2 regions of the Rhizobium sp. SRDI943 genome follow, and region 2 is predicted to be linked to the other one. Evidence: riboswitches for the same ligand, from Rfam matches in the RefSeq annotation. Region 2 holds a riboswitch; the other holds the start of a gene.

Region 1 (15,786 bases), 780 kb from region 2:
AGGGAACCGGTGAGGGCAACCGTCCCTGGGATGCGCAGCCGAACAGCCAGATGACCAACGCGACTGTCAGCAACGCCGTCAAGTCCGTCGACGGCCACACGATCACGCTGACCTATCAGGGCAAGGAAAAGACCATCACGATTGCCGATGGCACGCCGATCGTGACGTTGGCGCCTGCGACCAAGGATGATATGAAGGCCGGTGCCGGCGTCGTCGTCACCGGCGAGAAGGCGGCGGATGGCAGCATCTCGGCCAGCCAGATCGCCGTCGGCCTCAACGGCGTCATACCGCCGATGTGACCAGCGGCTCAAATCCTCGTCTTATGCATGCCGACATCCCAAAACCGCTCCACATTTTTGGACGGCATGCATTAAAGCGCCGGCGCGGGCACGGCGGCAGCGCCCGCACTGGCGCTGGCGCCGGTCTGGACGGCAGGCGGCTCCTCGGATGCTGACGGCAGCGCCTGCAGATGCAGCACGCGCGGCTTCAGCGCCTCGAGATAGGCCTCGGAGCGGCCGATATAGATCATGCCGCTTTCGGGCATCGAGGTGAGCAGTTTGGCCATTGTTTCCTGCAATTCCGGCTCCATGCCTTCCAGCACTTCGTCGAAGATGATCCAGCGCGGGCGCTCGAGAAGCAGCCGGGCAAATCCGATCGCTTTCTGCTGGTCGCTGTCGAGCAGCTTGTCCCAGCGGGCGCGGGTTTCGAGCCTTGCGATCAGCGAATGCAGACCAACCTTGTCGAGGGCCGCCTCGACGTCGGCTTTCTCGTAGGCTTCGGGACGTTCGGGAAAGGCCAGCGCCTCGCGCAGTGAGCCACCGGGGACATAGGCGAGCTGGGGAACGAAGAGCATGTCGTCGATCGGCGGCAGGCCTATCGTGCCGCTGCCGCACGGCCAGAGGCCGGCCATCGCCTGGAAGAGCAGCTTGCGATTGACGCTGTGATCGCCGTTGATCATGATTTTTTCGCCGGCTTTGATCACGACATTGGTTTCACGCAGACGGAAACCGCCGCATTCCTCGATGTCTTCACCGATCTTGGCGACGATCACCACGTCCTTCAGCGTCAGCGTGTCGGGCGCGGCGTTTTCATAGGCGATGCTGTCCTTCAGGTCGAAGTCCTCTTCCATCTCGACCAGCGCCTGGCGGAAATCGGTGACGCGCATCAGCGTGGCGCGCCATTCGGCGATCGGGCCGAAATTGGACACATACCAGCGCAGCGCCGTGTTGACCTGGTTGAAGGCACCGACGGACATCATCAGCTGGCCGAGGGTGAGTCCGCCGGAGAAATAGGCGGGGGCGGCAACGATGATCGGAATGACGATCACCAGCCAGCCATAGCCGGCCGAAACCCAGGTGAGATTGGTATTGGCCATAGCAAGCCGCTTGACGACTGTCAGGACCGAGCTGATATCGGTGTTGATGCGCCGACGCTCGTTCTCCTCGCCGCGGGCAACGGTAATTGCCGGCATGTTCTCATTGGCATGCATCAGCGTGAAGCGAAGCTCGGCTTCTTTCGAAAAACGGTCGGCATTGAGCTTCACCAGCTTGCGGCCGACCACCTGGCTGAGCACCGAGGCGGAAGCGGCATAGAAAATCGCTGCCCAGACCATGTAGCCTGGAATGGAGAAGCTATGGCCGCTGATGCGGAAGATGAAGCCGCTCGAAAGCTCCCAGAGCACGCCGATGAAGCTCACCAGAAGAATGGTAGACTGCAGCAGGCCGAGAACCAATCCCGTCGTGCTTTCGGCAAGGTTGCGGGAATCCTCGTGCAGACGCTGGTCCGGATTGACGCCGATCAGGCCGCTGGAGGCGAGCCGCAGCGCTCGCTTGCGCTTCAGCCACTGGTCGACCAGGTCGCGCGACAAACCTTCGCGCATATAGAGCGCCGTCATCTGATTCAGCCAGGCCTGCAGCACGTTGAGCAGCAGCAGCGTGCCGGCGATCATCGCGAAGATTTCGAGCTGGTGGAAGAATTCGCCGAGGTCGCGGCGCTCCAGCGAGTCGTAGAAAGGAGCATTCCACTCGTTCAGGATGACCTGGCCGTAGGACGTCGCCAGGATGACGAGGATCAGCACGGTGGCCAGAAACAGCACCTTGCCACGCACTTCCGAATTCCAGAATGCTGAGAACATGACGCCGAGGCGATATGTCAGGCTTAAATCATACCCTACCCTATCCTGCCTTCCGATGCCCGGCTTCCTCTCGATCTTATCTGCCATTACGCTTTTCCAAATCGCCCATGCCCCTATAAATAACATGGTGGCGTTACCGGTCTATCAACAGATTCTATCAGTCATTAAAGTGTGATGATGCTTGCATGAGTTTCTCCTGCATGTTTTCGCCAGTTGATTCGCAATCAGACTGGGTCTAATTAAGGCCTCCGTGGTGATTTGGCCGGCCGGCTTGCAGCCACGTTAAAAAAGTCGCTAAAGGGCCGCGTGCGGACCGGTAGCGATTTTTGTCGCCGCCGGTTTTTTGTTTTTGATCGAGTGACCGCAATGCCCATCAAGATCCCCGATACGCTGCCCGCCTTCGAAACCCTGGTTCAGGAGGGTGTGCGGGTGATGACCGAGACGTTGGCGATCCGTCAGGATATCCGACCGTTGCAGATCGGGCTGCTCAATCTCATGCCGAACAAGATCAAGACCGAACTGCAGATGGCCCGCCTCGTCGGCGCCTCGCCGCTGCAGGTGGAGCTGTCGCTTGTCCGTATTGGCGGCCACAAGGCGAAGAATACGTCCGAGGACCATCTGCTTGCCTTCTACCAGACCTGGGAAGAAGTAAAGCACCGCAAGTTCGACGGCTTCATCATCACCGGGGCACCGATCGAGCTTTTGCCCTATGAGGACGTCACCTATTGGGCGGAGATGCGGGAGATTCTCGACTGGACGGAAACGAATGTCCATTCGACGATGAACGTCTGCTGGGGCGCGATGGCGGCGGTCTATCATTTTCACGGCGTTCCGAAATACGAGCTGAAAGAGAAGGCCTTCGGCGTCTACCGCCACCGGAATCTGAAACCTTCCTCGATCTATCTCAACGGCTTTTCCGACAATTTCGAAGTGCCGGTGTCGCGCTGGACCGAAGTGCGCCGCGCCGATATCGAGAAATCCGAAAGCCTGGAGATCCTGATGGAGTCGAGCGAAATGGGCGTCTGCCTCGTGCACGAGAAGAGAGGCCGGCGGCTCTACATGTTCAACCATGTCGAATATGATTCCACCTCGCTTTCCGACGAGTATTTCCGCGACGTCAATGCCGGGGTGCCGATCAAGATGCCGCACAATTACTTTCCGCATAACGATCCGGCGCTTGCGCCGCAGAACCGCTGGCGCAGCCATGCGCATCTTTTGTTCGGCAACTGGATCAACGAAATCTACCAGACGACACCCTTTGATGTGGAAGAGATCGGCACCGACCTCTGACCGTTGCCGAGCGCGCCGCGAGCTGGTTCCGCCGCATTGCTGCTGCGGCTTTTCTTTCTGATCCGCCGGTTGCGGATCGAAGCAAATCCGGGCAGGTTCCTGTCCTGAACCCTACCACGCCGCGCGTCTTCGTCGGACGTGCAATGCACACTTTGAATCGCTGCAAATTCCCCAAATCGATTCCGAATTGCGGAATTTGCAGCAGAGATAGAATGGACGGACGATCATGTCGGATAAGTTGGAGCGGGACGTTTTCGGGCAGACGAAGGCGGGTGAGACCGTCTATCGGGTCGAGATCAAGGGCGGCGGGCTGACGGCCAAGATCCTGAGCTGGGGCGCGGTCATCCAGGATCTGCGTCTCGAGGGACATGACGCGCCGCTGCAGCTCGGCTTCGACGATTTCGACAGCTACCCCCTCTATTCATCCTATTTCGGCGCGACGCCCGGCCGCTGCGCCAACCGCGTCGGCGGCGGCAGGTTCACGCTTGACGACAAGGACTATCAGCTCGAACTGAATGAAAACGGCGTGACGCATCTGCATGGCGGCAGCGACAATATCGCCAAACGCAACTGGACGATCGTCGAGCATGACGTCGACCGCGTAGTACTGAAGATCGTCGATCCCGATGGCCGCGCCGGCTATCCCGGCAATTGCACCATCCAGGCGACTTTCTGGGTGCATGGCAATGGTGAACTGTCGATCACCTACGAATCGACCAGCGACCAGCCGACGCTCGCCAATGTCTGCCAGCACGCCTATTTCAATCTCGACGGCCGCGAAGATGCGCTTGGCCATGACATCATGATAGCCGCCGATCACTATCTGCCGACCGATGAGAAGCAGGTGCCGACCGGTGAAATCCGTCCCGTCGAGGGCACGGAATTCGATTTCCGCGAGATGGCGCCGATGAAGCGTTTCGTCGGCAGCGAACAAGTGTCCTACGACCATAATTTCTGCCTGTCCGCCGAGCGCACCGCCAAGCGGAGCGTCGCGCTTGCCCGCAGCCTCTATTCCGGCGTGTCGCTGGAAGTGCGCAGCACCGAGCCAGGCGTGCAGTTCTATGCCGGCTTCAAGCTTGACACCGGGGCTCCGGGCATCGGCGGGCGCAAATACGGTCCGTTCGCCGGCTTCTGCCTGGAGACGCAGGTCTGGCCGGATGCCATCAACCACCAAGGTTTTCCGAATGCGGTTCTGCGCCCCGGCGAAGTGCTGCGTCAGGAGACGGATTATATCTTCACCAAGAACTGAGCATCCTCCAGCGCCGGCGCGTTTCTAAACGCGCGGCGCTGCGGACGCACGACTGTCAAATTTGAGCGCTATGAAACCCTTGCCGGTCCGCCCGGCGAGGGTTTTTTGATTCCATGCTCGATTCCGACTTGCCGATTGGTTCTATATAGGTTCTATTGTGTGCCCATGGATAGAACCAGTCTGATAGCGGAACTGAACAGCCGCGGCCTGCGTGACGAGGCACTGACCGGGCCGCTTTACAAGCGGCTGGCGCAGACGCTGACTGGCCTCATTCAGGAAGGGCTACTGAAGCCCGGCACGGCGCTGCCGGGCGAGCGCGACCTTGCCGAGGCTCTGAAGCTCGGCCGTGTCACCGTGCGCACCGCCTATCGCGATCTGATGGCATCCGGTGCACTGGAATCGCGCCATGGAAGCGGTACTTTCGTATCGAGCAGGGTGGAGCGCATGGAACAGTCGCTGTGGCGGCTTTCCTCCTTCTCCGCCGACATGCGCTCGCGCGGGCGTCTGCCGGCCGCACGGATATTGTCGCGGGCGGTCAATACGCCGTCGCCGGAGGAATCCTTCCTGCTCGGCCTCGGCGGTGACGAGCCGGTGCTGAGACTCGACCGCTTGCGCCTTGCCGACGGACTGCCGCTGGCGATCGAACGCGCTGTGGTGCCGATCAAGTTCCTGGGGCACGATGCCGGTGGCGAGGGATCGCTCTACGATGCGCTAACGGCCAGCGGCCACCGGCCCGTGCGCGCGCTGCAGCGGCTGACGGCGGTCACGCTCGATCCGTCCTCCGCGGCGATCCTGAACGTCAAATCAGGCGCGCCGGCGCTTCTGATCGAACGTGTCTCGCGCCTGGAAGACCAGCGCGTCGTCGAATACACCCGCTCGCATTATCGCGGCGACGCCTATGATTTCGTTGCCGAATTGAGAATCGGAGATGACCTATGAATGACAACCAGTCACTGATGCTGCAGGAAGCCGGCCAATCGCCCGAGGTGGTGGCCACGCTGCTCGAAAAGGAAAAACCGGTCTTTGCCGAGATCGCCCGGCTGTTTTCGTCCGCCCGCCCGAGCGTGGTGACGACGGCGGCGCGCGGCTCCTCGGACCACGCTGCCACTTTTTTCAAATATCTCTTCGAGATCACCTGCGGCGTTCCGGTCGCCTCGGTCGGCCCGTCGATCGCTTCCGTCTATGGTGCGGCGCTGCATCTGAAGGGCGGTGTCCATTTCACCGTCTCGCAGTCGGGTGCCAGCCCCGACATCGTCGCGCTGCAGGATGCGGCGAAGAAGGGCGGAGCGATGACGATCGCCGTCGTCAACGTCACCGACAGCCCACTTGCGAAGCAGGCCGATATTGTTCTCGGTCTCAATGCCGGCGCGGAAAAGAGTGTCGCGGCGACAAAATCCTTCATCGCCTCGGTTGCAGCCCTTTCCGGGGTAACGGCTGCGATCGGCAGTGCGTCCGATTTGGCGGCTGCGCTCGGCAAGCTGCCGGAGGCACTGTCGGCGACCGCCGGGATCGACACGGCGGCAGCCGAGGAGGTGCTCTTCAACGCGACCTCGCTTTATACGGCCGGCCGCGGCCCGGCTTTCGCGATCGCGCTCGAAGCGGCGTTGAAGGCCAAGGAAACCTCCGGCCTGCATGCCGAGGCCTTCTCGCTGGCGGAACTGATGCATGGTCCGATGCGTCTGGTGCAGCCGGGCTTCCCGATCGTCGCCTTTGCGCCCGACGATGCGGCCTTCGCCAACAATGTCCAAGCGCTGGAACGCCTGCAGAAACTCGGCGCCACCACCGTCGGCTTCTCGACGCAGCCGCTCTCCGGTGTCCATCTGCGCGTGCCGACGACGGGCAACGGCCTCGTCGATCCGCTGGTGTCGCTGCTCGTCTATTACCGGCTGATCGAGTCGGTGACGCGCCGCAAAGGCTTTGATCCCGACAAGCCGGCAAACCTGCTCAAGGTGACGGAGACGGTCTGATGGTCCGCAAGATCTTCCTCGGCGCCCGCATCTTCGACGGCGAGCACTTCCATGACGACAAAGCCCTCATCGTTGCCGGCGGCCGCGTCGAAGCGATCGTCGCGAGAAACGATCTGCCGGACGGCGAAGTGGTGACGCTTGCCGGTGGTGTTCTGTCGGCCGGCTTCATCGATGCGCAGGTCAATGGCGGCGCCGGGCGGATGCTGAACGACGAGCCTTCCGCCGCCTCGATGGACATTATCGCCGGCGGGCACCGGCCCTATGGTACGACGTCGCTGCTGCCAACGCTGATCACCGATACATCAGAGGCCTCCATTGCCGCGATCGAGGCGGCCAAGGAGGCAGTGAAAATGAACCGCGGCGTCGCCGGTCTGCATCTCGAAGGTCCGCACTTGGCGCCTGCGAGGAAGGGCGCGCATCTGGCCGAACTGATGCGGCCGGTGGAGGACCGCGACGTCAAGGCTTTCATCCGGGCGCGCGAGGCGATCGGCACGCTGCTGGTCACCATGGCCGCCGAGCAGGTGACGGTTGCCCAGGTGCGCGAACTTGCGGAAGCCGGCGTCACCGTCAGCATCGGCCATTCCGATTGTTCGAGCGAGGCGGCGGAAGACCGTTTCGATGCCGGCGCGCTGGGCGTCACGCATCTCTTCAACGCCATGAGCCAGCTGGGACACCGTGCGCCCGGTCTTGTCGGCGCGGCAATCGATCATCCCTCAACCTGGTGCGGCATCATCGCCGATGGCCATCACGTAGATCCGAGGGCCTTGCGCACAGCGCTCCGCGCCAAACGCGGCGAAGGCAAGCTGTTCTTCGTCACCGACGCGATGTCGCTCGTCGGGTCGGAGAAGGATTCGTTCACGCTGAACGGGCGCACCGTCCGGCGTGAAAGGGGCGGCTTTTGCTCGAAGCTGGTGCTGTCCGACGGCACGCTGGCCGGTTCCGATGTCGACATGATCTCGACGATCCGTTACGGCGTCACCTATCTCGACCTGACGCTCGCCGAGGCCTTGCGCATGGCGACCCTTTATCCCGCGCGGTTTCTCAGGCTTGCCGATCGCGGCCATCTCTCGCCGGGCGCGCGTGCCGATCTCGTGCATCTCACCGATGCGCTTGCCGTCACCGCCACCTGGCTCAGCGGCGAAGCGGCCTAAAATCAAGGAGAAGTGGGATGACCGACATTACCGATGCCTATTTCTCCAACCTCATCGGCCGGCTGGAGGAACTGAAGCAGACGCTTGCCCAGCCGATGGCGCAGGCAGCAGCCGCCATCCTCGATGCTGCCCGAGGCGACAAGCGTGTCTATGTCTTCGGCACCGGCCATTCGCATATGCTGGCGGAAGAGGTGCACTATCGTGCCGGCGGGCTCGCCTTTACCGTGCCGGTGCTCGTCGGCTCGGCCATGTTGCATGAGGGCGCGGTCATCAGTTCGGTTTATGAGCGCACGCAAGGCCTGGTGCGGCCGATGCTGGAGCGTTACGGCATGCAGCCGGGCGATGTCATCATCATCGCCTCCAATTCGGGCGTGAACGCCGCGCCGATCGAGGCCGCCGACTATGCGCGCGAAATCGGCGCAAAGGTGATTGCCATCACGTCGATCGCCTATTCCTCAGCGATCGCCAATGGCCGCCGGCGGCTTGCCGACGTGGCCGATGTGGTGCTGGACAACGGGCTGCCGCCGGGTGACGCCGTTGTCGATCTCGAAGGCACGGGGCTCCGGGTTGGGCCAGTCTCGACGGCCGTCGGGGTGACCGTCATTAATGCGATCTTCGCCGAAGTCGCCTCGGAGCTTTCGAAATCCGGCGATGCGCCAATTTATCTCAGTGCCAACATGCCGGGTGCCGCCGAGATCAACCAGAAGCTCGTCAAGAAATACCGTCCGCGCAACCCGCATCTCTAAAGCATTTCCGTTTTTCTTCGAATCACGGAAGTGCTCTATCTCTTTGTTTTCACGCAATTCCGGACGCAAAACCGCTGTGCACTTTTGCTGGAATTGCTCTAGAGTATGATGCCGAAAAGTGCGTGCGGTTTTCGGACGACATCATGCTCTGATTATTTAATTGAGACGGCGGATACAAAAAAGGCCGGCGCGAGCCGGCCTCTTCGATAGGCTGAAACCGGGATCAGTCCTTGGCGCGTTCGACGTAGGAATTGTCTTCCGTGGCGATGACGACGCGGGTGCCGGCATTGATGTGCGGCGGCACCATGGCGCGCACGCCGTTCGACAAAATCGCCGGCTTGTAGGAGGACGATGCCGTCTGGCCCTTGACGACCGGTTCCGTCTCCATGATTTCGAGCGTGACGTGGCGCGGCAGTTGGAGCGCCAGCGCAATACCTTCATGCATCGAGAGGATGCAGGACATGCCTTCCTGCAGATAAGCCTTGTCGTCACCCATCGTGGCGACATCGACGACGACCTGATCGTAGCTCGCCGGGTTCATGAAGTGGAAGCCTTCGCCGTCTTCATAGAGAAACTGGAAGGAGACGTCTTCGACGAAGGCGCGCTCGACCTGTTCGGTGGTGCGCCAGCGCTCGGAAACCTTCACGCCGTCGACGATGCGGCGCATGTCGACCTGGGTGACCGGCGTGCCTTTGCCCGGATGAAAGTTCTGGGCGGTGAGAACGACGTAGAGCTTGCCGTCGACATCGAGAACGTTGCCCTTGCGGACCGAAGAGGCGATGACCTTGACCATAAGACTTCCTTGTAACTCGGCTTTCGGCGTCGTAAATGACTGTCGAGACGCCCCCGAAGACGCAAATGTTTTTCTTTGGGGCGCAACTAACCTAAAATCCGGGAAATAGCCACCCCCCATGCCGGCCTCTCCGGCGAAGAAAGCTTGGAATGAACTCTTCGGCGAAAGCGTCCCCCTGGTGGACCCCGTCCGTGCATGCAGACCGCCGTCCGTTCCTGATCGGACGTAATGCGATCCAGGCGGCGTTGCGCGGGTTTTTCGCGCGCGAGGATTTCATCGAGGTGGATACGGCGGTGCTGCAGGTTTCTCCCGGCAACGAGGCGCATCTGCATGCCTTCGCGACGGAAGCGCTGACGACGAATGGGCAAAAGGCGCCGTTCTACCTCCATACCTCGCCGGAATTTGCCTGCAAGAAGCTGCTGGCGGCGGGCGAGGAGCGCATCTCGTGTTTTGCCCATGTCTTTCGCAACCGCGAGCGCGGGCCACTGCATCATCCTGAGTTCACCATGCTCGAATGGTATCGGGCCGGCGAAAGCTACGAGAGCCTGATGATGGATTGCGTGCGGATCCTGGCGCTGGCGACTGAGACGGTGAAGACCGGGAAGCTTGCCTTTCGCGGCGCCGAGAGCGATCCCTTCGCCGGGCCGGAGCGGATCAGCGTTGCCGAAGCGTTCGAGCGTCATGCCGGCATCGATCTTCTCGCCTCGGTCGCCGCCGACGGTTCGACTGACCGCGACCATCTGGCGGCCGAGACGAAGCGCGTCGGCATGCGTGTTGCCGATGACGACGGCTGGGCCGATCTCTTCAGCCGGGTGTTGGTCGAAAAGATCGAGCCGCATCTCGGCTTCGGCCGCATCACCATCCTCGACGAATATCCGGTCTCGGAGGCAGCCCTTGCGCGTCCCTCGGCGCGCAACCCCAGGGTTGCCGAGCGTTTCGAGCTCTATGCCTGCGGCGTCGAGCTTGCGAACGGCTTCGGCGAACTCACCAATGCTGCCGAACAAAGGCGACGGTTCGAGATCGAGATGGCCGAGAAGGCGCGGGTCTACGGCGAGACCTATCCGATCGACGAGGATTTCCTCGCCGCGCTGTCGCTGATGCCTGATGCAAGCGGTATCGCGCTCGGCTTCGACCGGCTGGTGATGTTGGCGACGGGAGCATCGCGCATCGACCAGGTGCTCTGGGCGCCGGTGGCGGAGTACGGACGATGAATGTCGTCAAACCGATCAAGAGCGTCGACGATCTTCTGAAGGCGGGGCTGGTCGCGCCTGCCGATCGCGTAGCGCTCGAGGAGGTGGCGGCGCGTTACGCGGTTGCGCTGTCGCCTGCGATCAGCAAGCTCATCGATCGAGCCGACCCCGATGATCCGATCGCTCGGCAATTCGTGCCCGATGCAGCCGAACTTACGATCGCCCCGGAAGAACGCGCCGATCCGATCGGTGATCATGCCCACAGCCCTGTCGAAGGTATCGTTCACCGCTACCCCGATCGTGTGTTGCTCAAGGCCGTGCATGTCTGCCCGGTCTATTGCCGCTTCTGTTTCCGGCGCGAAATGGTCGGGCCGCAGGGCCTCGGCACGCTCGATGCGGCGGCGATGCAGGCAGCTTTCGATTATATCCGCAGGCAAGAGGAGATCTGGGAGGTCATCCTCACCGGCGGCGATCCGCTGGTGCTTTCTCCGCGCCGGCTCGGCGAGATCATGGAGGCGCTTGCCGGGATCGCGCATGTGAAGATCATCAGGTTCCACACGCGTGTTCCGGTCGTCGACCCCGAGAAGATCGATGCGGCGCTGATTGGCGCGCTGAAGGCGAGCGGCAAGACGGTCTATGTCGCGCTGCATGCCAACCATGTCCGCGAACTGACGCCGGAAGCGCGGGCCGCTTGCGCCCGTCTCGTTGATGCCGGCATCGCCATGGTCAGCCAGTCGGTGCTGCTTAAGGGTGTCAATGACGATCCAGACGTGCTGGCGAAGCTGATGAAGGCCTTCGTCGAAATCCGCGTCAAACCCTATTATCTGCATCATCCGGATCTGGCGCCCGGCACCAGTCATTTCAGAGTGACGATCGAGGAGGGGCAGGAGATCGTCGAGGCGCTGCGCGGGCGGATTTCCGGTCTCTGCCAGCCGGCCTACATCCTCGATATCCCCGGCGGTCACGGCAAGGCCGTCATCAGCGGAAGCGCGATGCGGGCGACAGGCGACGGATGTTATTCCGTCACCGATTATCGTGGCGGCGAGCATTCCTATCCGCCGGCCGATTGAGACAAACGCGGCGTTTGCGTGTCATTTCTGTACTCTCCACGCCAGAAACCAGACTGTGTCGCAGTATCGAAATTATCTTAAGTCATTGATATAATATGGTTGTTTACGACAATCCGGGAATGATCGCTAAAATCGTAGCTATGAGCCTCAGTCATATTTAACTCAATAAATTAGCGGAATGTTCTGTTTTCCGCACTAAAAGAACGCTCATGACAAGGCGATGAACGCCGGTTCGGGATCATGAGAATCTTGGAGTGATGGGATGAATAAGGCAATCCGCGACCTCGTAGCCAAATTCGGCAAGCTTCCTGGGTCGATCGACCAGGTCGCCGACGACGCCGATCTTTATGCGGCAGGTTTGACGTCCTTTGCTTCTGTGCAGTTAATGCTTGGCATCGAAGAGGCCTTCGACATCGAATTTCCCGACAATCTCCTCAACCGCAAATCCTTCGCGAGCATCTCGGCCATCGCCAGGACCGTCGATCTCATCCGGGACAGCCGGAAGGTCGCCTGATGAATTTCCCCGTCAAGATCATGCAGGACGGTCTTGTTGCAAGGGTGGCCCGCGTTGCTGAAATCGCGGCGAAACACGCCGATGCCGTCGACGCCGACGCCCGTTTCCCCAGGGAAGCCGTGGACGCGATGAAGGCCGAAAGGCTGCTCGGCATCCAGGTGCCGCGCCATTTCGGCGGCGAATCCGCCTCGATCACCGAGATCGCCGAATTGTGCTCGATGCTCGGCCAGGCCTGCGCCGCGAGCGCCATGGTCTTCGCCATGCACCATATCAAGCTATCGAGCCTCGTTGAACACGGCGCCGACAGCGAATGGCATCGCAGCTTCATGCGCCGCATCGCCGCCGAACAGTTGCTGATCGCATCCGCCACCACCGAAGGCGGTATCGGCGGAAATCTGCGCAACAGCATCTGCGCGGTCGAGGTCGATGGCGACACGTGCCGCCTCGAAAAGGATGCGACTGTCATTTCCTATGGCTCGCACGCCGACGCCATCCTTATCACCTCGCGTGGCCACGCGCAGGCGGCTTCCTCCGATCAGGTGCTGACGGCCTTCCTCAAGGACCAGTACACGCTCGAGAAAACGCATGTCTGGAATACGCTCGGCATGCGCGGCACTTGCTCCGACGGCTTCCTGTTCAAGGGCGAAGCGCCGGCTTGCCAGATCCTGCCGAAGCCTTTCGCGGAGATCGCGGCGCAATCCATGCTTGCCTCCTCGCACCTCTTATGGAGCGGCGTCTGGTACGGCATCGCCGTCGACGCCGTTGTGCGCGCCCAGGCTTTCGTGCGTGCTGCCGCCCGCAAGGCGCCGGATGCCCAGCCGCCGGGCGCGCTGCGCCTCGCCGAGGTTTCGAACCTGCTGCAGATGGTGAAATCCAACGTGGTTGCCGGCCTCAAGGCCTATGAGGATGCCAAGGCCGATGCCGACAGGCTGTCTTCGATGGGATTTGCGGTGGCGATGAACAACGTCAAGATCGCCTCGTCCGAGATGATCCTGGAAATCGTCAACCATGCCATGCTGATCTGCGGCATCATGGGCTACAAGAACGGCACGCCCTTCAGCCTCGGACGCCATCTGCGCGACGCGCATTCCGCACAGCTCATGATTTCGAATGACCGCATCCTCGGCAACACGTCGAGCATGCTTCTTGTCCATAAGCAGGACACTAGCCTACTGGGGTGACAGTCATGGATATGCAGACCTCGTTTCTGGACCGGCTTTTCGAATCCGGTCTGCTGATCGATACCGGCATCGACGGGCTCTACGGCCGCAGCGGCCAGTTCGAAGACGTGATCGCTGCCTTCGAGCGCCTGATCGACACGTTCGGCGGCGCCGATGGTGCCGAAGCCATGCGCTTTCCGCCCGGCATGAACCGCGCCTTCTTCGAGAAGAGCGGCTACATGAAGAGCTTTCCGCAGCTCGCCGGCACGGTGCACAGCTTCTGCGGCAGCGAGCTCGATCATGTCAGCCTGCTGCAATGCATGGAAGTCGGCGAAGACTGGACCAAGGGGCAGGAGGCGACCGACATCGTGCTGACGCCGGCTGCCTGCTATCCGCTTTATCCGACGATCGCCAAGCGCGGCAACCTGCCGAAGACCGGCGGCCTCTTCGACCTGCAATCCTATTGCTTCCGCCATGAGCCGTCGAAAGATCCTGCCCGCCAGCAGCTGTTCCGCATGCGCGAATATGTGTGCATGGGCACAGAGCTGCACGTTACCGACTTCCGCCAGCGCTGGATGGATCGCGGCGTCGAGATGATGAAGGCCGTGGGCCTCGAGGTGACGATCGACGTTGCCAATGATCCGTTCTTCGGCCGCGCCGGCAAGATGCTCGCCAATAATCAGCGCGACCAGAACCTGAAGTTCGAGCTTCTGATCCCGATCACCTCGACTGCCAACCCGACCGCCTGCATGAGCTTCAACTACCATCAGGATGCCTTCGGCACGAAATGGGGTCTCAATCTCGAAGACGGCAGTGTCGCGCACACCGCCTGCGTCGGCTTCGGACTGGAGCGCATCGCCCTTGCCCTCTTCCATCATCACGGGCTCGATGTGAAGCAATGGCCGGCCAGCGTACGGAAAGCGCTGTGGGGCTGAGCAAATCGATGACGTCGTTATTTTCGGGGGTATTTTCGGGAATCGACCCGGAAACCTACCGGGCGCATGCGCTGCATTCCGGCGAGCGCGCCTGGCCGGAAACCAATTGTTATGTCGATCTCTGGATCGAGGTTCTGGCGACATCAGGCGTTGCGCCAGAGGCGATGCTGGGTTTTACCCTGACGCAGGATTTCGAGGGCGACCAGTTCACCTTCTTCAAGGTGCCGCTCGAGGATCTCGAAGCGCTCTACGGCATTCGTGCGACTGAGCTTGCCATCTACGACCGTGTCGAACGCCATGTCGAGGTTCAGATCGCGCGTGCCCGCCTTTGCCTGATCGAAATGGATTCTTTCTACATGCCGGATACGCGCGGCACCGCCTACCGGCAGGAGCACGGCAAGACGACGGTTGCGATCAACCGGCTGGATGTTGCGGCCAAGCGCGTCGATTATTTCCACAATGCCGGTTATTTCCGTCTCGAAGGCGAGGATTTCGACGGGCTGTTTCAGCTGCATCTGACGGAAAACGACGCGCCGTTTCTGCCCTATACGGAATTTGCACGATTCCCGGAAAGGCCGGCAGACGACGCGCATCTGCGCGCGACCGCGCGGCGACTTGCCGGTTTTCATTTTGCCCGGCGTCCCCGCGAAAACCCGATCCGCGCCTTTGCCAGCGTCTTTCCGCAACAGGTCGAAGCGGTGGCGGAACGGCCGTTCGGCTTCTTCCATAAATACGCCTTCAACACGCTTCGCCAGGTGGGCGCCAATTTCGAGCTGGCGGCCGATTACCTCGCCTGGCTTTCCCCTGGTGAATTCGCGGCTGCCGCCGAGCATGCCGGGCGTATTTCGGAGGTGGCGAAATCGGTGCAGTTCCAGCTTGCCCGCGCCGTCACCCGCAGGAAGTTCGAGCCGTTGCAGGCAGCACTTGATCCGGCCGCCGATGCATGGGATTCCATGATGGCGTCGCTTGCGGGGCGAATCTGAGGCCGGAGATCTGACCATGCGGGGGCGTTTGGCGAGCATCGGTGCCGAGGAAAGTCTACTTTCCGAAGGCTGGAACCTGATCCTGACGGAGCCGGGCGCCTGCGCCGTGCCGCACGACATCCCGCTCTCCGCACAATTCATTCCAGCACCCGTTCCCGGCACCGTCGCCGCCGCGCTCGAAAAAGCCGGGCTCTTCGACCGGGAAAATCCCGAGCCGCTGAACACGCGGGATGCCTGGTATCTCTGCCGGCTTTTCGATGCCGAGCCCGGCGACGCGATCCTGCGTTTCGCAGGGCTGGCAACGCTCTGCCATGTCTTCCTGAACGGCCAGGAAATCCTGTTTTCCGAGAGCATGTTCACGGCGCACGAGATTCCGGTGACGCTTTCGGGCGGCGACGAACTGGCGCTGTGCTTCCGGGCGCTTGGGCCCCGCCTGTCGGAGCCAGGCCCGCGCGCGCGCTGGCGGCCGCAGATGATCACGCCGGCGGGCTTGAAGAATTTCCGCACGACGCTGCTCGGCCATATGCCGGGCTGGTGCCCCGATATCCATGCCGTCGGGCCATGGCGGCCGATTTCGATGGTGCGGCGTCATCCCGTCTCGATC
Region 2 (15,786 bases):
GATCCGGACGGCGAGCTTGGCGAATGGCACGTTCCGGAAACCCATCTCATTCCGCGGGCGCTGCTGGCCGCGGCCGGCCGGATTCCGCACCTGGAGATATTCGGCGATGATTACGATACCCCTGACGGGACCTGCATAAGGGACTATATTCACGTCGCAGATCTCGCGCGCGCCCATGTTCAGGCCTTCACCCATCTCGCCAAAGGCGGAGCAAACCTCGCTGTCAACCTCGGCACCGGGCGGGGTTATTCCATCAGGGAAGTCCTGCGCGTGATCCAGGAAACGACCGGCTGCGAAGTCCCGGTCGTCATCCATCCACGCCGTCCGGGCGATCCGCCCAGCCTCTACGCCGACGCCAGCCTGGCCCGCGAGACGCTCTGCTTCCAGCCTCGATATTCCGACCTCGAAACCATCGTGCGGACGGCGGCTCCGTTCTTCGGACTGGAGGTGCGCGCGTGACCGAACTTGCGATTATCCAAGCGACGCACGCTCCGGAACCCTCCCACGAGCCGCTTCTTGTCCCGGTTCTGACCGGACATCGGCGGACCGAATATCTGTTCTCGGCGGCCGTATGGGCCTGCGCCTTCGCCTATTTCTGGATCTGGTGGCTGGAGCCGCGCCATCACGTCGATGCTTTCGGCACAATTACGGTGAGCCTCGTTCTTGCCTGGGTTACCGCGCTGCCGGCCTATTTCATCGTCGTCTTCTATCGGGCGGCAAGACCGAACGGTCCCTTGCGCCTGCCGGCGGGCAGTCGAGTGGCCATGGTCGTGACCAAGGCGCCGGCCGAACCCTTCTCGGTCGTCAGTGAAACCCTGCTGGCAATGCTTGCCCAGGAGGTGGAACACGACACCTGGCTTGCCGACGAAGACCCTTCCCCCGAGACTCTCGACTGGTGCTCCCGTCACGGGGTCCTCGTCTCGACCCGCAAGGGGCGATCCGATTATCATCGGACGTCGTGGCCCCGACGCACGCGGTGCAAGGAAGGCAACCTCGCCTTCTTCTACGACCACTACGGCTACAGCCGCTACGATTTCGTGGCGCAACTCGATGCGGATCATGTTCCCGCGCCCGACTATCTCTTCCACATGCTGCGTCCGTTCGGCGATCCAAAGGTCGGCTATGTCTCGGCCCCCAGCATTTGCGACAAGAACGCTTCCGAAAGCTGGTCGGCACGTGGAAGGCTCTATGCCGAGGCCAGCATGCATGGTTCGCTCCAAGCCGGTTACAATGGCGGCCTGGCGCCGATGTGCATAGGGTCGCATTACGCGGTACGTACCGTCGCCCTCAAACAGATCGGCGGCCTCGGTCCGGAGTTGGCTGAAGACCATTCGACGACATTGATGATGAATGCCGGCGGCTGGCGAGGTGTGCATGCGCTGGATGCCATCGCCCATGGTGACGGCCCCAGAACCTTCAGCGATCTCGTGACGCAGGAATTCCAGTGGTCGCGCAGCCTGGTCATGGTGCTGTTGCGGTACTCGCCGAGCCTCCTCGGCCGGCTGCCGGCCCGGCTCAAGTTCCAGTTCCTCTTTTCGCAACTCTGGTATCCGCTTTTTGCGTTCTTTATGTTGCTCATGTTTGCTTTGCCGATCATCGCGCTCGTGCGCGGCCAGAATTTCGTGACCGTGACCTATCCCGATTTCCTGGCGCATTTCGCACCGCTTTCTATCGCTCTCGTGGTGATGGCTTATCGCTGGCGCGCCAGCAGCTCGTTCCGCCCCTACGACGCCAAGATCCTGAGCTGGGAATGCATGCTCTTTCTCTTCGCCCGCTGGCCCTGGGCGCTCGCCGGCACGCTGGCTGCGGTGCACGATTTTGTGACAGGCTCCTTCGTCGATTTCCGCGTCACGCCGAAAGGCCGGTCCGAAGTCGATCTGCTGCCGGTGCGTGTCCTGGCGCCCTACGCTGTGCTGGCGCTCATGGCGGTATTGCCTGCCCTGGCAATCGGCGATGCCGGCGCCTCCAAGGGCGGTTACTTCTTTACCATCCTGAACGCCGCAATCTACTGCGCGCTGCTGTTGGTCATCGTCGGGCGTCATTCGAAGGAGAATACTGTTGCGGCGGCCCCGCGTTTGTACCGTCCGGCGATGGCGACCGTGCTTCTGGCGCTCGTCGCGTTGCCGGGGGCTGCAACCATCATGCGCGGAAAGGATGCGACCGAGGCACTCGCCTGGGGCAGCGGCCGCCTTCAGCTGTTCGAAGAGCGCTACGCCGCCTCCGGTGCAGGCCGGGGCGGGACCGCCCTGCGCACGATCTTCTTCAAACCACGATGGATTTCCGATCCGGAGGAAATCCAACTGAGAACGGATGCCGCTCACCCGGATGTGCGGCCGAGCGTGGAGGAAGTACACAATGCATAGCCCATCCAAAATAGCCCTGTTGTCGTTAACCGGCCTGTTGCTGTCGGGAGTCGCGGTCCTGCCGACCGCTCTGGGCAGTTCTGCCGAAGGGCAGCCGCTTGCAATGACGACATCGTCCATTGCGCCGCCGACCAAAATGCCGGTCGTCACGAAGGAGTCGATCACGTTCGGCGCCTATGATCCGTACGGAGATTTAGGCGCCTCGCCCGATTCGAAGATCGAACACCTCTTCCTGCCCTGGGAAGATGTCGATCTGCGCACGCTCGCCCTCGCCGACGATTATGCGCAAGCGCGTGGCCGCACCCTGCTGATCTCGGTCGAGCCCTGGACCTGGTCGACCGGTTCGCGCCAAACCTCGCAGGAACTGCTGCACAGCATCCTCAACGGTTCGCGCGATGCGAACATGGCCGCCGTCTGCTCGACTGCTGCCAAGCTGAAAAGTCCGGTCATCATTCGCTGGGGACAGGAAATGGACGAAACCGACAGCCAGTTCTCCTGGTCGCATTGGCAGGGCGACGATTATGCCAAGGCCTATCGCCGGATGGTGGAGGTCTGCAAGGTCCACCTGAAGACGGCCAAATACATGTGGTCACCGAAGGGCAATGAGGGGCTTCAAGCCTTTTATCCCGGCAACGATGTCGTCGATCTCATCGGGCTCTCGGTCTTTGGCCTGGAGCAATACGACAGGGACAAGACTGGCCGCGACCAGACGTTTGCCGAGCACCTTGCGCCCGGATACGCCCGTGTCGCCGGTTACGGCAAGCCCATCATGGTTGCCGAACTCGGATACGAAGGCGGCGATTCCTTCGTGCGAAACTGGGCTGAGAGCGTAACGAAACGCTATCCCCAGTTCCCGGCGCTGAGCGCCGTTGTCTACTTCAACGACCGTGAAGTCTATCCGTGGCCGGACGGCTATGGCCGCCCCGACTGGCGGATCGTCCGCGAAAGCATCAATTGAACAAGAAGGAACCTGAACATGTCCATGCTTCAAAAAATGTTCCTGGCCGTGGTCCTGACCGGCGGTATCGCCACGGCCGCGTCCGCTGCCGGAACCAATGAGCCTGCGGGGATCGAGACCGCAAAACCGATGAGCAGCGCGGAAATCTATCGGCTCTACAACCAGAATTCCTGGATGTGGAAAGCCGGCGCCGGCTACTTCTCCGCAAAGGCGCGTCGCTTTACCGCCTGGTCGCGGGAAAATGGCTCGCCGTCCTTCGGCACGGGCCGCTGGTTCATCACGGAAACGGGTAAACTCTGCTTCAACGCCGACTGGCACGCCAAGACCGGAACGGCGACGGCAATCACCTGCTTCAGCCACCGCAAGAAGGGCGGCCTGATCTATCAGAAACGCGAACCGGACGGTGAATGGTACGTTTTCAAGAGCGCACCGGCACAAGCCACCGACGAATTCGCAAAGCTTCGCCGCGGCGACTACGTGAGGTCTCAATTGGGGGGAATTGAGATGAGCGTCAGTAAGACCAGATAAAGGCGAAGCTAGGGGTTGCGCGCGGCCGAGGCGCCATCTGTGTCCTTGTAGGAGCCGATGCCTGCGCGCAACCCTTTTCATAAAAGATCACGAAGCGCCTTCAAAAGGCGGCGAACGGCCTGAGGGTGAATGGAGCGGGTGAAGGGAATCGAACCCTCGTATTCAGCTTGGGAAGCTGCTGCTCTACCATTGAGCTACACCCGCGATGAAGCGAGATTTCCAACAGATAGGGGCCGCTGTCAAGTCGCGGCCGCCGGGAAGCCTCAGATGCGGAAGTGCTTCGAGAGCTTCAGGCCCTGGGCCTGGTAATTGGAGCCTAGGCCGGAGCCGTAGAGGCTGGCGGGCTTTTCCTGCATGTGTTCGTAGACGAGGCGGCCGACGATCTGGCCGTCTTCGAGGATGAAGGGCACCTCGTGGCTGCGCACTTCGAGCACCGCGCGGCTGCCGCGCCCGCCGGCAGGCGCATGGCCGAAGCCCGGATCGAAGAAGCCGGCATAATGGACGCGGAATTCGCCGACCAGCGGATCGAAGGGGGTCATTTCGGCTGCGTAATCCGGCGGCACGTGCACCGCCTCGCGCGAGACGAGGATATAGAATTCATCGGGATCGAGGATCAGCTCGTTGCGGCCGCGGCTGTGGAGCGGCTCCCAGAAATCGAAGAGGTCGTGCTCGGCCTTCTTGTCGACGTCGACGACGGCGGTGTGATGTTTGCCGCGATAACCGATCAGGCCGTCCTTGTCTCCGGCGAGGTCGATCGACAGGGCGATGCCGCCGCCGGAAACGTTCGGCAGCTTGCTGGCGACCAGCGTCTCGCTCTCATGCAGCTTCAACAGTTCCGGCTCGCCGAGCAGCGCCTGGCCGACGCGGAACCGGATCTGCGACAGCCGCGAGCCGCGGCGCACAACGATCGGGAAGGTGCGCGGGCTGATTTCGAGATAGAGCGGGCCGGAATAGCCTGATGGGATCTTGTCGAATTCCTGGGCGTAGTCGGTAATGACGCGGGTGAAGATATCGAGGCGCCCGGTCGAGCTCTTCGGATTGGCCGAGGCCGACATCTCGGCCGGCAGCGCCAGGCTCTCCATCAGCGGCACGATATAGACGCAGCCCGTTTCGAGCACCGCGCCTTCGGAGAGGTCGATCACGTGCAGGCTCAGCCGGTCAAGCTTGTCGGACACCAGATGCGAGGGGCCTGGCATGAAGCTGGCACGCACCCGAAAAGCCTTGCCGCCCAAGCGCAGGTCGAGGCTTGCCGGCTGGATCTGGTCGCGGTCCAGCTCCCGCTCGGAGATCAGACGCCCCGTTTCGAACAGCGCGGAGATCGCGCGATCCGCCAGAATTCCCGTTTCGCGAGCCATCATGCCTCATCCATCATTTGCCGCCGACAAAACCAAACTCGGGGAATTGACGCAAGCAGCTAACAGCAGTATTGCAGAATTATCCCGTGGTGATTTGGCCGGTCGGCTTGCAGCCACGTTAAACAAGTGGCTAAAAAGACCGGGTTGAAACCGGTCTGCTTTTGCGACCGGTTTTTTTGTTATGTGAAGGTGATGGCATGAGCAAGACCTGGCGCCCGGCAACCCAACTCGTCCACGGTGGCACGCTGCGTTCGCAATATGGCGAGACGTCCGAGGCAATCTATCTCACCCAAGGCTTCGTCTACGAAACGTCCGAGGCGGCCGAAGCCCGCTTCAAGGGCGAGACGGAGGGCTTCATCTACGCCCGCTACGGCAGCCCCACCAACGACATGTTCGAAAAGCGCATGTGCATGCTCGAAGGCGCCGAAGACGCCCGCGCCACCGCTTCCGGCATGGCCGCCGTCACCGCGGCGATCCTCTGCCAGCTGAAATCAGGCGATCATATCGTCGCCGCGCGCGCCCTGTTCGGTTCCTGCCGCTGGGTCGTCGAGACGCTGGCGCCGAAATACGGCATCGACTGCACGCTGATCGACGGCCGGGATCTGGCGAACTGGGAAAAGGCGATCACGCCGAAGACCAAGGTGTTCTTCCTGGAAAGCCCGACCAACCCGACGCTCGAAGTGATCGATATCGCTGGCGTCGCCAAGCTCGCCAACCAGGTCGGCGCCAAGGTCGTCGTCGACAATGTCTTTGCCACGCCACTTTTCCAGAAGCCCCTGGAGCTCGGCGCCCATATCGTCGTTTATTCCGCCACCAAGCATATTGACGGCCAGGGCCGCTGCCTCGGCGGTGTCGTTCTTTCCGACAAGGAATGGATCGACGAGAACCTGCACGACTACTTCCGCCATACTGGGCCGGCCATGTCGCCGTTCAATGCCTGGACACTGTTGAAAGGCATCGAGACGCTGCCGCTGCGCGTGCGCCAGCAGACCGAGAATGCGGCAAAGATCGCCGATTTCCTGGCCGAGCAGGGCAAGGTCGCCAAGGTGATCTATCCCGGCCGCAAGGACCATCCGCAGGCCGATATCATCGCCAAGCAGATGACCGGCGGCTCGACGCTGGTCGCCTTCGAGCTGAAGGGCGGCAAGGATGCGGCCTTTGCGCTGCAGAACGCGCTCGATATCGTCAAGATCTCCAACAATCTCGGCGACAGCAAGAGCCTGATCACCCATCCGGCGACGACGACGCACAAGAACCTGACGGATGAGGCGCGCGCCGAACTCGGCATTTCCCCGGGCACGGTCCGCCTTTCGGCCGGCATCGAGGATACCGACGACCTGATCGAAGATTTCGCCAAGGCGCTTGACAAGGTCTTGGCCTGATCGACAGCCAGAGCGGCCGGACCCCACCCGGGTTCGGCCGGATCTCACTAAAGCGCGTCGCGATCTTTGCGCGACATGCTCGGGGTTCGGCCGTGCTGGAAGGTGAGGCCGGATCTCACCAAGGTGAGACCGGGGGAACAAGTTTGCCCGCCGCGGCGTTCCGAAACGGAATTAACACTGACAATTAGGCTTAACGATCGAAAACCCTTCGGATCACAGCCATTTCAGCGATGATAATTGTTCCGTTTCTTGACGGACAGGGCCTCTTATAAGATACGGGTAAGATATCTTGACTAAGGTGCAAGGCATGTATCGCGCCCTCACAAGAGACATCGAAGTCGTCGTCGAACCGTTCTATCTGGAGGAGCAATCCGATCCGGACGACGATCGCTATGTCTGGGGTTACCGGATTGTTATCAGCAACAATTCCGGCATAGCCGTTCGACTGGTCAATCGTTACTGGAACATCACCGACCAGAATGGACAGGTGGACGAGGTGACCGGCCCCGGCGTCGTCGGCGAGCAGCCGCGGCTCAGCCCCGGCGACACCTATGAATATTCCTCCGGCTGCCCACTCGACACACCCTCCGGGCTGATGTTCGGCCATTACCAGATGGAAACGGACGACGGCGAGATGTTCGATGTCGACATCCCCGCCTTCTCGCTGGATTCACCTGGGCTGCTGCGCGTGCTTAATTGAGAGCGTAGGTTCGCGGTCGTTTCGTCGGTGCAAGCACGGCGCGTGGATCCGGCCGGCTACAGCCTTCCAGTCAGTACCAGCATGGACGCCGTACCCTCGGTCGTAGATCCTCGGGCTTGCCCAGTCATCAATCTACTAAAGGTCAAAAGGATCCGAGGCCTGGGTGCCTGGCTTTGCTTCGAACGGATCTTTTGATTGTGGCGGCGCCGGATGTTTTGCGACCGCATCGTTTACCGCCTTTTGGCAGGCGAGCAACTCATCCGCTGCACTGGCGGAATCTTTCAAACCGAGAGCCACAATCTGCTTTCCTCCAAAGCTGGCGCGGAAACTCAGTTTACCAGCGAACTCCTCAATCAAGTCGGGATCCTCGAAATCAATCCATAATGATTTGAGGCCATCGAGATCCAGACCTCTCCCATCAGCCGTCCGTTTAGACTGGTCGAACGAGAGTTCGATGGGATAATGCTTACCTTTCTCCAAGGATTTCCAGTTTGGGTTTCCGAGCAGAATGTAAAGAGGGTTGTCCTTTTTGCGGAAATTGAAGCCAAGACGAAAAATGGTGTCGTCATCAAAGGAAGTCAGAACAAAACAGCCATTGTCTAAAGTCGGGTCGACAGCCACGCTCCAGCCCCCGACCTCTTTCCATGGGACTGTCTGGTCATCAGCCAAGCTCACTGGTGGCATCGCAGCTATGAGCGCGAGTACAAAAAACAAAAGTCGCATCAACGCCCCATCCGCTTTCTTAGGCCAGAACCAATGAAACAGAATAGGTGCACAGTGACTACGCGAAGTCGAGTCACCGTGCTGCATCATCGCTAATCTTTTATTGTTCGCTGTGCGTGTCCTTAACCGCGCCTATTCCGCCGGCTGAAGTTCGGCCGGCTCGAAGCGGTAGGTGGTCGAGCAGAATTCGCAGGTGACGGCGATTTCGCCATCTTCCTGGCTGGCCTCGATCTCCTCGGCCGAAAAGCCCTTGAGCACGCCCTTGATCTTGTCGCGCGAGCAGCTGCAGCGGTCGAAGACGGCGCGCGGTTCGTAGACGCGCACGCCGCGCTCGTGGAACAGGCGGAACAGCAGCCGCTCGGTGCCAACAAGCGGATCGGTCAGTTCATCGGCATCAATGGTCTCGACCAGTGAACGGGCTTCGAGCCAGGCGTCGTCCTCGCCATGCGGGCGGCTGCCGGTGTCGCCGTCGCCGCCGTGGAGATCCGGCTGGCGCATGCGCTCTGGCGCTTCCGGCAGGAACTGGGCGACGAGGCCGCCGGCCCGCCAGCGATGGCGTGGCTTGCCCGCATCGTCACGGTCGAAGAGTTCGGCCGCGGCAAGACGGACGCGCGTCGGGATCTGCTCCGACTGGCGGAAATAGACGCCGGCAATGTCTTCCAGCGTGGTGCCGTCGAGCGGAACGATGCCCTGGTAGGGCTGGCTGAACTTGCCCTGGTCGATGGTGAAGGCGAGAATGCCCTTGCCGAGCAATTGCTCCGGCTCGGTTTCGCCTGACTCGATCGCCTTGTTGAGCAGCGCCTGATCAAAACGGGCATAGGCGCGGACATTTTCCGGCGTCGAGAAATCGGCGACGAGAAGATCGACCGGGCCATCACCCTTGGTCTGCACCGTGAACTTGCCGTCGAACTTCAGCGAGGTGCCGAGCAGCACCGTCAGCACGACGACTTCGGCAAGCAGCCGAGCAACGGGTGCGGGATAATGATGACGCTCGAGGATCGCGTCGAGCATCGGGCCGAGCTGGACGGCGCGGCCGCGCACATCCAGCCCTTCCACCTGGAAGGGGACGACATGGTCATCGCCGGCGAAATCAAACTGGCCGAGGGCGGCTGCAGCTTCTGCCATGGCTTTTAACTCCTAGTTTCAGAGCGATGGGCCAGCGTGCCCTTCGCTCACGCGGTCGCGAGTCTGTCTCTCGCGACGTCCGATTATGGTTCAGATCGCGCCCAGGCACCAAGCAAGAATCGACTTCTGCGCATGAAGACGGTTTTCCGCCTCATCGAAGACCACGGATTGCGGACCGTCGATCACTTCGTCCGTCACTTCCTCACCGCGATGAGCGGGCAGGCAATGCATGAACAATGCATCATTGCCGGCTTTCGCCATCAAGGCCGCGTTGACCTGATAAGGCTGGAAGACATTGTGACCCCGGGCCCGATGTTCCTGATTCATGGAGACCCAGGTATCGGTCACCACGCAATCGACGCCGGCGACCGCACGGTCGGCATCATGGCAAAGCATGATTTCGGCGCCCTCATTGCGGGCCCAGTTCAGATAGTGATCCTTGGGCTCCGAGCCAAGGGGCACGGCCATGTTCATGCGGTAGCCGAAGCGAGCGGCACCCTCGACCAGCGAATGCAGCACATTGTTGCCGTCGCCGGTCCAGGCGATGGTCTTGCCCTTGATCGGGCCGCGGTGCTCTTCGAAGGTCATGATATCGGCCATGATCTGGCAGGGATGGGTGTCATCCGTCAGCGCATTGATCACAGGCACGGTCGCATGCTGAGCCAGCTCGACCAGCCGCGAATGCTCGGTGGTGCGGATCATGATCGCATCGACATAACGCGACAGCACCTTGGCGGTGTCGCCGATCGTCTCGGCGCGGCCGAGCTGCATCTCGGTGCCGGAGAGGAACAGCGTTTCGCCGCCGAGCTGGCGCATGCCGACGTCGAAGGAGACGCGGGTGCGGGTCGATGGCTTTTCGAAGATCATCGCCAGCATCTTGCCGGCGAGCGGCTTGTCGCCCTGGCCTGCCTTGAAAGCCTGCTTACGGGAAAGCGCATCGTTCATGATGGTTCTGAGATCGGCTGATGTGACTGCCGAAAGATCGAGGAAATGTTTAGGGCTCATATCGTCTTCTTACCTGTGCTGCGCCCGAAGGCGGCAATCTCTTCAAGCCGTCTTCTTGACCTTGGAGGCGCGAATGCTCTCGGCGGCGCGTTCGACGCGGGCAAGGCCCTCACGGGCTTCCTCGGCGGTGACCACGAGCGGCGGAAGAAGGCGGATGACATTATCGCCGGCAGGCACGCCGAGCAGATGGGCGGCACGGATCGCCTGCAGCAGTTCGGCTGAGGGAACGGCGGCCTTGATGCCGAGCAACAGCCCCTCGCCGCGCACATCTTCGATCACATCGGGATAACGATCCTTCAGCGAGGCGAGGCCCTGGCGGAAGACAAGCGCGACGTCGCGCACCTGCTGGAGGAAGCCATCGGCCAGGATGATGTCGAGCACGGCGCTGCCGACGGCCATGGCAAGCGGATTGCCGCCATAGGTCGAACCATGGGTGCCGGCCTTCATGCCGGAGGCGGCCTCTGATGTGGCAAGGCAGGCGCCGAGCGGGAAACCGCCGCCGATGCCCTTGGCGACCGCCATGATGTCGGGTGTGATGCCCGACCATTCATGGGCGAAGAGCTTGCCGGTGCGGCCGACGCCGGTCTGGACCTCGTCGAGGATCAACAGCAGATCGTTGTCGTCGCAGAGCTGGCGAAGCGCCTTCATGAACTCAGGCGTGGCAGGACGGACGCCGCCCTCGCCCTGCACCGGCTCGATGAGGATGGCGGCCGTCGCCTCGGTGATCGCGGCGCGGACCGCTTCGATATCGCCGAAAGCCACCTGATCGAAACCCGGCGCCTTGGGGCCGAAACCTTCGAGATATTTTTCCTGGCCACCGGCGGCGATCATCGCCAGCGTCCGTCCGTGGAAGGCGCCTTCGAAGGTGATGATATGGAAGCGCTCGGGATGGCCCTTGGAAAACTGATAGCGGCGCGCCGTCTTGATCGCGCATTCAAGCGCCTCGGCACCCGAATTGGTGAAGAACACCTTGTCGGCGAAGGTGGCGTCGGTCAGGCGTTTAGCCAGACGCTCCTGTCCGGGGATCTCGTAGATGTTCGACAGGTGCCAGACCTTGTCGGCCTGCTCCTTCAGCGCGCCGACCACATGCGGATTGCTGTGGCCGACGGAGGTGACGGCGACGCCGGCGCCGAAATCGAGATATCGCTCGCCAGTTTCGGTAATCAGCCATACGCCCTCGCCTCGCTCGAACCGCAGCGGGGCACGAGAATAGGTGTCATAAAGCGGCGCGGCTTCAGCCATGGCGCGATCTCCATCAAAGTTGCCGGGCAATGACTCCGGCTAAGGAAACCAGGCCCGAAAAATCAAAAATGCCGCCTTGCGGCGGCGAGTGGCACTATTTCCCTTTCGCGCTGCAATGTCAACAAAACGGCGCCCTTAGCGTATGCAGCACGGGTGTACAGCGGCATTTTCAGTCTTCAACAGGCATTATTGCAGAAATGCCACGCAGGGACAGCAAGTTGGGGAAAACTACGAATTCGATTCATCCGGATTCATGCGACTCTTGTCACGGAGTCAGGCTCACACTAGGTTAAAGATCAATTACTAGACTGCATGCGGCGGAACTAGTCACCAAAATTGATCAAGCGTTTCTTGTTTCGGAGCTCCCGGGACAACGGTGAGGGATTCTGCCATCACCAACGCAAAAGGTGGAGACAGGGCATGAACTGGACAGACGAGCGGGTCGAGAAACTCAAGAAGCTTTGGGCCGAAGGACTGAGCGCGAGCCAGATCGCGGCACAACTTGGCGGTGTCAGCCGAAACGCGGTCATCGGTAAAGTGCACCGGCTGTGCCTTCCCGGCCGTGCCAAGGCCGGCGGCACCAACACCGCGGCGCGAACGCCGAAGCGCAATACATCGGCGCCGCGCGCGCCGAACTTCGCCTCTCGGATCACCACCCGCACCGTTACCCGCCAGCAGGGCGCGACGATGCTGAAGGAAGAGATCGAGATCGAAACGATCGAGGAAATGGAATACGTGCCGAGAGGCAATGTGGTGGTGCCGATTTCCCGCCGCCTCGGCCTGACGGAACTGACCGAACGCACCTGCAAGTGGCCGGTCGGCGATCCGCTGAAGGACGACTTCCATTTCTGCGGCTGCGAATCCCCCGACAATTCGCCATATTGCAGCTATCACCAGAAGCTCGCCTACCAGCCGGTGAACGAACGCCGCCGGGCAGCGGCGCGGGCCAGCTGAACGGGCTGACCATCGTTAGAATGCAGAAAACGGGCCAAGTGGCCCGTTTTTTTATGCGCGGATGGAAGCGCTCATTGCGGGGATGGCTGCCCCTCACCCTAACCCTCTCCCCGTAAACGGGGCGAGGGGACGTGCCCTGCACGAGGTTGTGGGGAACGGAGAGGTCGCGGCATATCCCCTTCGCCCCGTTTACGGGGAGAAGGTGGCGGCAGCCAGATGAGGGGCAGTCCATCGCCGCGAACCGGACAGCAGCGGGACAAGCCCGAGCATGACGAAAAAGCCCTCAGGCTTCCATCGAATAACCGGCGCCGCGGACGGTGCGGATGACGTCCTGCATGTTGGAGAAATTCAGCGCCTTGCGCAGGCGGCCGACATGGACGTCGACGGTGCGCTCGTCGACATAGATATCGTGGCCCCAGACACCATCCAACAGCTGTGAGCGGGAGAAGACCCGGCCCGGCGACGACATCAGGAATTCCAGCAGGCGGAATTCGGTGGGGCCGAGGCGGACTTCGCGGGTCTTGCGATGGACGCGATGGGTCTCACGGTCAAGTTCGATGTCACCGCATTTCAGCACCGTCGACAGCACCTCGGGACGGGCGCGACGCAGCATCGCCTTGACGCGGGCAACGAGCTCGGGGGTCGAGAAGGGCTTGACGACATAGTCGTCGGCGCCCGTCGACAATCCGCGGACACGCTCGCTCTCTTCGCCGCGCGCCGTCAGCATGATGATCGGCAGACGCTCGGTCTCCGGCCGCATGCGCAGGCGCCGGCAGAGCTCGATGCCGGAGACGCCGGGCAGCATCCAATCAAGGATGAGAAGATCGGGCGTGCGCTCCTGAAGCCGCATTTCGGCTTCGTCGCCACGAAGGATGGTATCGACCTCGAAGCCTTCCGCTTCGAGATTGTAGCGAAGAAGCACGCTGAGGGCTTCTTCGTCTTCAACAACTGCAACTCTCGGGATCATGCGTGTCGGTCTCCTCGCGCATGATCCTTAAACCAGGGTGATTTAAGCAATGCATCCTGCGCAAATTTAAAAATTGGCTGCGACCTCTTTGCGCGCCCGGACGGGCGCGCACGCAAGCGGCGGGGTGTGGGCAGTTATTCGGTGACCGCGCCGACGGTGTTGGCGCTGTCGTCCTTCGGCCGATCGCCTTCCGGCTGCGCGCCTGTCGTCATGTAATAGATCGTCTCGGCGATGTTGGTGGCGTGGTCGCCGATGCGCTCGATGTTCTTGGCGCAGAAGAGAAGATGCGTGCAGCTGGTGATGTTGCGCGGATCTTCCATCATGTAGGTCAGGAGCTCGCGGAACAGCGAGGTGTACATCGCGTCGATCTCGTTGTCGCGTTCGCGGATCGCATTCGCCTTGTCGGCGGAACGATTGGTGTAGACGTCGAGCACTTCCTTGAGCTGGACGAGCGCCAGCTCGGACAGATGCTCGAGGCCGCGGGCGAGCTTGCGGGGAACGCCGGTGCTTTGGACGGCGATGACGCGCTTGGCAGTGTTCTTGCCGAGGTCGCCGACACGTTCGAGATCGGCGGCGATGCGGATCGAACCCATGATTTCGCGCAGGTCCGCGGCCATCGGCTGGCGGCGGGCGATGGTGACGATCGCCTTGTCGCCGATTTCGCGTTCGGCGTGATCGAGGATCACATCGTCGGAGATGACCTTCTGCGCCAGCGCGGTATCGCCGTTGACGAGCGCCCGCACGGCTTCGGCGACCATCTGCTCGGCCAGGCCGCCCATTTCGGAAATCCGCCTGGACAGGAACTTCAGATCATCATCATAGGCAGAATAAATATGTGTCGATGCCATGGGGCTTTATCCTCGAATAACGGAAAGGCTTGGTGACGCCAAAATCAGCCGAAGCGACCCATGATGTAGTCCTGGGTGCGCGGATCGTCGGGATTGGTGAACATCTTGTCGGTGTCGTTCTCCTCGACGAGATTGCCGAGGTGGAACATGGCGGTGCGCTGCGAAACACGCGCGGCCTGCTGCATGGAGTGGGTGACGATGACGATCGTGTAGTTCTCGCGCAGCTCGTGGATCAGCTCCTCGACCTTGGCGGTGGCGATCGGGTCGAGCGCCGAGCAGGGCTCGTCCATCAGGATCACTTCCGGGCTGACGGCGACGGCACGGGCAATGCAGAGGCGCTGCTGCTGACCGCCCGACAGGCCGGTGCCGGACTCGTGCACGCGGTCCTTGACCTCGTTCCAGAGGCCGGCGCGCTGCAGGCTGGTCTCGACGATTTGGTCGAGATCGGCCTTCGACTTGGCGAGGCCATGGATGCGCGGGCCGTAGGAGACGTTTTCATAGATCGTCTTCGGGAACGGGTTCGGCTTCTGGAAGACCATGCCGACGCGGGCGCGAAGTTCGACGACGTCGATATCGGGATCATAGATATCGTCGGTGTCGAGCGTGATCTTGCCGGTGACGCGGCAGCCGTCGATCGTGTCGTTCATGCGGTTGAGGCTGCGCAGGAAGGTCGACTTGCCGCAGCCGGACGGGCCGATCAGGGCGGTTACGGTGTTTTCGCGGATGTTCAGGTTCACATCGAATAGCGCGCGCTTTTCGCCGTAGTAAACCGAGACATCCTTTCCGATCATCTTATACGGGACGTTGCTCATCTTGTGATCCAGCGCCTTTTCAACTGCAGCTTCCGTCAACATGTTCATGATCTTGTAACTCCGTTTACCAGCGGCGCTCGAAGCGACGACGCAAGAGGATGGCGCCCATGTTCATGACGATCAGGAACAGGAGCAGGACGATGATGGCACCCGAAGTACGCTCAACGAAGGCACGTTCGGCCTCGTTGGCCCACATATAGACCTGTACGGGCAGAGCCGTCGAGGGATCGAGCGGTGTCGTCGGCGCGTTGGCGACGAAGGCGACCATGCCGATCAGAAGCAGCGGCGCGGTTTCGCCGAGCGCATGCGCCAGGCCGATGATCGTGCCGGTGAGGATGCCGGGCATGGCGAGCGGCAGCACATGGTGGAACACCATCTGCATCTTCGAAGCGCCGAGGCCGAGGGCTGCGGCACGGATCGACGGCGGCACGGCGCGAAGGGCGGCGCGCGTCGCGATGATGATCGTCGGCAGGGTCATCAGCGTCAGCACCAGGCCACCGACCAGCGAGGCCGAGCGCGGCAGGCCGATGAAGTTGATGAAGACGGACAGACCAAGCAGGCCGTAGACGATCGAAGGGACCGCGGCGAGGTTGTTGATGTTGACCTCGATCAGGTCCGTCAGCTTGTTCTTCGGCGCGAACTCCTCGAGATAGATCGAGGCGGCAACGCCGATCGGCAGAGCGAGCACGAGGACGATCAGCATCAGGTAGAGCGAGCCGATGAGGGCGACGCCGAGGCCTGCGGCCTCCGGACGGCTGGAGTTGCCGTTGACGAAGAGGCCGGTGTTGAACTGCTTGTGGAGAGCGCCGCTCGCCTTCAGCTCG

The links. A riboswitch is a leader RNA that binds a small molecule or an ion and turns the genes downstream of it on or off. The one in region 2 is predicted to bind S-adenosylmethionine.
Region 1: linked by a shared signal. The riboswitch ahead of metA (homoserine O-acetyltransferase MetA) and the one ahead of AC245Y_RS00965 (O-succinylhomoserine sulfhydrylase) in region 2 are both predicted to bind S-adenosylmethionine.

Annotation. Positions count from the first base shown of each region.
Region 1 covers NZ_CM172787.1:4,235,203-4,250,988, reverse strand. Annotated here, with positions in the region: gene AC245Y_RS21345 (hypothetical protein) at 1-299, shown strand, start outside; gene AC245Y_RS21340 (ABC transporter ATP-binding protein/permease) at 371-2,260, opposite strand; SAM riboswitch at 2,375-2,452, shown strand; gene metA (homoserine O-acetyltransferase MetA) at 2,501-3,424, shown strand; gene AC245Y_RS21330 (aldose epimerase family protein) at 3,651-4,673, shown strand; gene AC245Y_RS21325 (GntR family transcriptional regulator) at 4,839-5,612, shown strand; gene AC245Y_RS21320 (SIS domain-containing protein) at 5,609-6,640, shown strand; gene nagA (N-acetylglucosamine-6-phosphate deacetylase) at 6,640-7,791, shown strand; gene AC245Y_RS21310 (SIS domain-containing protein) at 7,809-8,537, shown strand; gene efp (elongation factor P) at 8,761-9,330, opposite strand; gene epmA (EF-P lysine aminoacylase EpmA) at 9,480-10,541, shown strand; gene AC245Y_RS21295 (lysine-2,3-aminomutase-like protein) at 10,538-11,590, shown strand; gene AC245Y_RS21290 (acyl carrier protein) at 11,853-12,104, shown strand; gene AC245Y_RS21285 (acyl-CoA dehydrogenase family protein) at 12,104-13,285, shown strand; gene AC245Y_RS21280 (amino acid--[acyl-carrier-protein] ligase) at 13,291-14,199, shown strand; gene AC245Y_RS21275 (DUF1839 family protein) at 14,190-15,182, shown strand; gene AC245Y_RS21270 (glycoside hydrolase family 2 protein) at 15,199-15,786, shown strand, end outside.
Region 2 covers NZ_CM172787.1:180,285-196,070, reverse strand. Annotated here, with positions in the region: gene galE (UDP-glucose 4-epimerase GalE) at 1-459, shown strand, start outside; gene AC245Y_RS00990 (glycosyltransferase family 2 protein) at 456-2,363, shown strand; gene AC245Y_RS00985 (glycoside hydrolase family 26 protein) at 2,383-3,321, shown strand; gene AC245Y_RS00980 (DUF995 domain-containing protein) at 3,340-3,849, shown strand; tRNA gene AC245Y_RS00975 (tRNA-Gly) at 3,980-4,053, opposite strand; gene AC245Y_RS00970 (2'-deoxycytidine 5'-triphosphate deaminase) at 4,113-5,207, opposite strand; SAM riboswitch at 5,281-5,359, shown strand; gene AC245Y_RS00965 (O-succinylhomoserine sulfhydrylase) at 5,402-6,586, shown strand; gene apaG (Co2+/Mg2+ efflux protein ApaG) at 6,894-7,286, shown strand; gene AC245Y_RS00955 (hypothetical protein) at 7,422-8,009, opposite strand; gene AC245Y_RS00950 (Hsp33 family molecular chaperone) at 8,142-9,134, opposite strand; gene argF (ornithine carbamoyltransferase) at 9,225-10,139, opposite strand; gene AC245Y_RS00940 (aspartate aminotransferase family protein) at 10,182-11,381, opposite strand; gene AC245Y_RS00935 (GcrA family cell cycle regulator) at 11,802-12,335, shown strand; gene phoB (phosphate regulon transcriptional regulator PhoB) at 12,619-13,302, opposite strand; gene phoU (phosphate signaling complex protein PhoU) at 13,437-14,150, opposite strand; gene pstB (phosphate ABC transporter ATP-binding protein PstB) at 14,195-15,010, opposite strand; gene pstA (phosphate ABC transporter permease PstA) at 15,027-15,786, opposite strand, start outside.